DNA from 2 places in the Paracoccus mangrovi genome. Region 1 is predicted to be linked to the other one. Evidence: riboswitches for the same ligand, from Rfam matches in the RefSeq annotation. Region 1 holds a riboswitch; the other holds the start of a gene.
The links. Region 1 has a riboswitch for cobalamin ahead of ACFOMH_RS07470 (DUF1636 family protein). Riboswitches for the same ligand answer to the same signal wherever they lie in the genome.
Positions count from the first base shown of each region.

Region 2: it holds a riboswitch for cobalamin, as region 1 does, so the genes downstream of both, ACFOMH_RS02925 (TonB-dependent receptor plug domain-containing protein) here and ACFOMH_RS07470 (DUF1636 family protein) in region 1, are expected to answer to the same signal.

Region 1 is NZ_JBHRXJ010000004.1:144,702-146,899, forward strand. Features, by position in the region: gene cobW (cobalamin biosynthesis protein CobW) at 1-764, opposite strand, end outside; gene ACFOMH_RS07470 (DUF1636 family protein) at 768-1,121, opposite strand; cobalamin riboswitch at 1,215-1,427, opposite strand; gene cobO (cob(I)yrinic acid a,c-diamide adenosyltransferase) at 1,466-2,077, shown strand.
Region 2 is NZ_JBHRXJ010000002.1:112,470-114,667, reverse strand. Features, by position in the region: gene ACFOMH_RS02930 (Gfo/Idh/MocA family protein) at 1-897, shown strand, start outside; cobalamin riboswitch at 983-1,198, shown strand; gene ACFOMH_RS02925 (TonB-dependent receptor plug domain-containing protein) at 1,336-2,198, shown strand, end outside.

The DNA of each region.
Region 1 (2,198 bases):
GAATCGAAATCGTCATGTTCGTGATCGTCCGCACCATCGTGATGGCTGGGCCGGGCGGCCAGATCGTCCTCGGCCGCAGCACCCAGCCCAAGGATCACGCGCGGGTCGATCACGCCATCGGTCAAGGGCAGGATCGGCAGCTTGCGCGGGGCCTCGGCCTCGATGACCGCGCGGGCGGCGGCAAGGCCCGCATCACCGGCCAGATCTGCCTTTGAAAGCAGGACGATATCGGCGCAGGCGATCTGATCTTCGAATACCTCGGACAGGGGCGTTTCGTGGTCGAGACTTTCGTCGGCCTCGCGCTGGGCCTGAACGGCGGCCTCGTCGGGGGCAAAGCGGCCGGCGGCCACCGCCTCGGCATCGGCCAGCGCGATCACGCCGTCCACGGTGATGCGCGAGCGGATCGCGGGCCAGTCAAAGGCTTTCAACAGCGGTTTCGGCAGCGCGAGACCCGAGGTCTCGATCAGGATATGATCGGGCTTCACCGGCATCGCCATCAGGCGTTCCAGCGTCGGGATGAAATCGTCGGCCACGGTGCAGCAGATGCAGCCATTCGACAGCTCAAGGATGTTTTCTTCGGGACAGTTCTCATCGGCGCAGGATTTCAGGATCTCGCCATCGACGCCCATGGTGCCGAATTCGTTGACCAGCACCGCCAGCCGCTTGCCCTGCGGATTCAGCATCAGGTGGCGGATCAGCGTGGTCTTTCCGGCCCCCAGAAAGCCGGTGATGACGGTAACGGGGGTCTTGGTCAGGTCGGTCATATGCTACCCAATCGAAGGAATGCGCGCGATGCTGCGCTTGCGGAAAATGGCGATGCGGTCGCGCCATGGCACGATGCCGTCATCGGCGGCGGCATAGGCGGCGGCGCCGGTCAGGATCTCGGCGGCATCGGCATCCGACATGCCGCCATAGATATAGGACCAGCGGCCCGGCCCGCTCAGCGCGATGGCGCTGCCGCTGTTGCAGGCCGACAGGCACTCGACGGGCAGGATGCGCACGCCTTCGGGCGCGCCCAGTCGTTCCAGCGCGGCAAAAAGACGCGCGCCCGGCACCGGCTGGCCATCGATCACGGGTTGGCCGGCCCGGCAGGTCGTGCAGACAAGCAGTGAAACGGTCATGCGCCCTTTATCCATCATTGCGGTTCAGGGCATGCCAAGGGTGCGCGGGGGCGCGCGCGCCCCTTCTACCCCAGGCGGGAACACCCCGTCCGCCGGTCAATATCTGCGCAGGCAGGTCTCCCGGCTTGCGGATTCAGGCTTTCGCCAACGGTCGGCCCACCTTCCCGGCCCCGCGAAATCGATCGGGCCAGTGGCATCGGGCGACCTTTCCGGTCACGGTCGCGGGGGCGGCTGCTTTCAGGCTTTCACCTGTCGCATTCCCTTTTCACCTGTCATAGGACAGGAACCAGCGCAGCCAAAGCTGTGCGCGCCCGGCCCCGACTTGTCAAGCGAAGGAGTGCCCGATGGATGCCGATGAAAACGCCCGCCACGCCGAGAAGATGGCCAAAATCAAGGCGGCCCGCGACCGAATGATGCAGGGAAAGACCGGCGAAAAGGGGCTCGTCATCGTTCATACCGGCAAGGGCAAGGGCAAGTCGTCATCGGGGTTTGGCATGATCCTGCGCGCGATTGCGCATGATATGCCCTGCGCGGTGGTGCAGTTCATCAAGGGCGGCTGGGACACGGGCGAGCGTCGCCTGCTGACCGGGCATTTCGGCGATTTGTGCCAATTTCACGCCATGGGCGAGGGGTTCACCTGGGAAACCCAGGACCGCGCCCGCGACATCGCCGCCGCCCGCGCCGGCTGGGACAAGGCGCGCGATCTGATCCGCGATCCGGCCATCCGTATGGTGCTGCTCGATGAAATCAACATCGCGCTGCGCTATGACTATCTGGATATTGGCGAGGTGGTGGCGTTCCTGCGCGATGAAAAGCCGCCGATGACCCATGTCGTGCTGACCGGCCGCAATGCCAAACCCGAGCTGATCGAGCTGGCCGATCTGGTCACCGAGATGGAGGCAGTCAAGCATCCCTTTCGCGATGGCATCAAGGCCCAGCCGGGGGTCGAGTTCTAGGCCCTGGCAAGGGCTGTCCGGGGGGCGCGTGGTCCCTGTGGATGGGTTGGGGCGATACGGGATTGTGTCGCGGCCCCGTGCATTCCATCATGCCCGGCAATGGCACGGCCGCCCATCGCAC
Region 2 (2,198 bases), on a different contig from region 1:
CGCGACCCGGCGGCGGCCCAAAACGCCGCCCGGCAATTCGGCGCGTCCCAGGTGTATGACGATTACGAGACCATGATCGCCGAGGCCGATATCGACGCGGTCGGCATGGCCGTCGGCCCGGACGTGCATTTCCGCGCCACCATGGCCGCGATCCGGCGCGGGCTGCCCGTCTTTATGGAAAAGCCCCCCGCCGCCACCGCCGCCCAGGCCGAAGAGCTGATGCGCGCCTCGGATGCCGCGAAAGTGCCGGTCGCCGTCGGCTTCATGAAACGCTATTCGACCGGCAACCGGATCGCCCGCAACATCCTTGACGGCGGCGATTTCGGCCCGGTGCTGGGCATCCATGGCAGCTATCTGACCGCGCCCACCTATTTCGCGGGCGAGGTGGATTATACCGGCTTTTACCTGCATCACTGTGTCCATTACATGGACCTGATCCCGTGGTTCGCGGGCGCGGAATTCGCGGATCTGGGGCTGCGCAAGAACGTGCCCGCCCCCGGCAAGATGCTGATCCACATGAATTTCACCTGCGAGAACGGCGTCATCGGCAATATCGTCATGGGCACCGTGCAATCGCGCGGCACGCCGATGGAATTCATCCAGATCATGGGCGACCACAACCGTGTCGAGGTGGACAATATCATCAACGCCGCATGGTATCGCGACCCGCCCTTCAAGGCCGAGGATCCCGCCGCCACGCTGGACCCCGCCTGCGATACGCTGAGCTGGCGGCCGAATTTCACCGCCGCCGCGAATGAGGATCACAAGGGCTATCACGCGCTGCTGACCGATGTCGCGGCGCTGTTTTCCGGCCAGCGCGACCATGCGCCGCAGATCCGCGACGGCTGGTTGGCGATGCGGCGGCTGGAGCGCATGATTTCGCTGATCGAAGAGTGATCGCGCCGGCCCGCGCCCTTTTGCATCCCCGGCAAGCGCGCCGGCGGGTCAACAGGTTTCGCTTGACAGCGGGCCGGGCCTTGCGCCATCCGGGCAACGCTTCGGTTCCGGGCCTGCCCGGATAAAAGGGAACGGCGGTGCGCCCGGTCCGGCAACGGACCAGACGGGCAAATCCCCGGCTGCCCCCGCAACTGTAAGCGGCGAGCAAAGGCCGACCATGTCACTGGGGCGCGATCCCCGGGAAGACCGGCCCAAGCGACGACCCGCAAGCCAGGAGACCTGCCGCAGCAATCACCCATTTCCCGCGCGGGGCGCGCGTGGAAAGCGGCCGTTCCGCAGAGGTGACCTTCACCGGTCTGCGGCGCGTATCCCCGATCACGCCCCCCGCAGGCCATTCTGTCGACCGCAGGCTTCGCCCTGCGCTGGAAAGGCCCTGACATGACCCGCAAAGCCGCTTTTGCGCCCACCCTCCCCGGAACCGCGCTTCTTGCCGCGATCATCGCCCCCCTGCCCCTTTGGGCACAGCAAGGCGACCCCGACACCGTCCAGCTGGACCCGGTGGTCATCACCGGCGGGCTGACCCCGATCGCCGCCGATGCCTATGGCCGCGCCCATACCGTGCTGACCGCAGACGAGATCGAGCGGCGCGGCCTGCGCACCGTTCAGGACGCGCTGCGCATCGTGCCGGGCGTCGCCGTAAGTTCGGCCGGGGCATCCCAGACCCAGGTCCGCATCCGCGGCGCCGAGGGCAACCATACCCTGATCCTGATCGACGGCGTGCCGGCGACGGGCGGCAATGACGAATATTACCTCTCGGGGCTTGAGACCGCGAATATCGACCGCATCGAGGTGCTGCGCGGCCCGCAATCGGTCTTTTACGGATCGAACGCCTCGGCGGGGGTGATCAATATCGTCACCCGCCGCGCCGAGCCCGGCACCCATGCCGGCGGCCGCGTCGAGGTCGGAAACGGCTATGCCCTGTCAGGCTGGTTCAGCCAGCGCGGCGAACGCGGCGGGCTGATGTTCACGGCCTCAAAGCATGACGATCACGGCTATAACTCGGCGCTGAACGGCGACGAAAAGGACGGGATCGACCGCCGCAGCCTTGGGCTGAGCGGCGACTGGCAGGCCAGCGATGCCTTGCAGCTTGGCTTTACCCTGCGCCGCGCGCGCGAGGACATGGATTACGATTCCCAAAATTTCTCGGCCACGGGCGCCGGGACCTATCTGATCGACGATCCCGACCGGCACAGCCGGCATGACGAATTCACCGGCGCGCTTTGGGGCGAATATGTGATGGC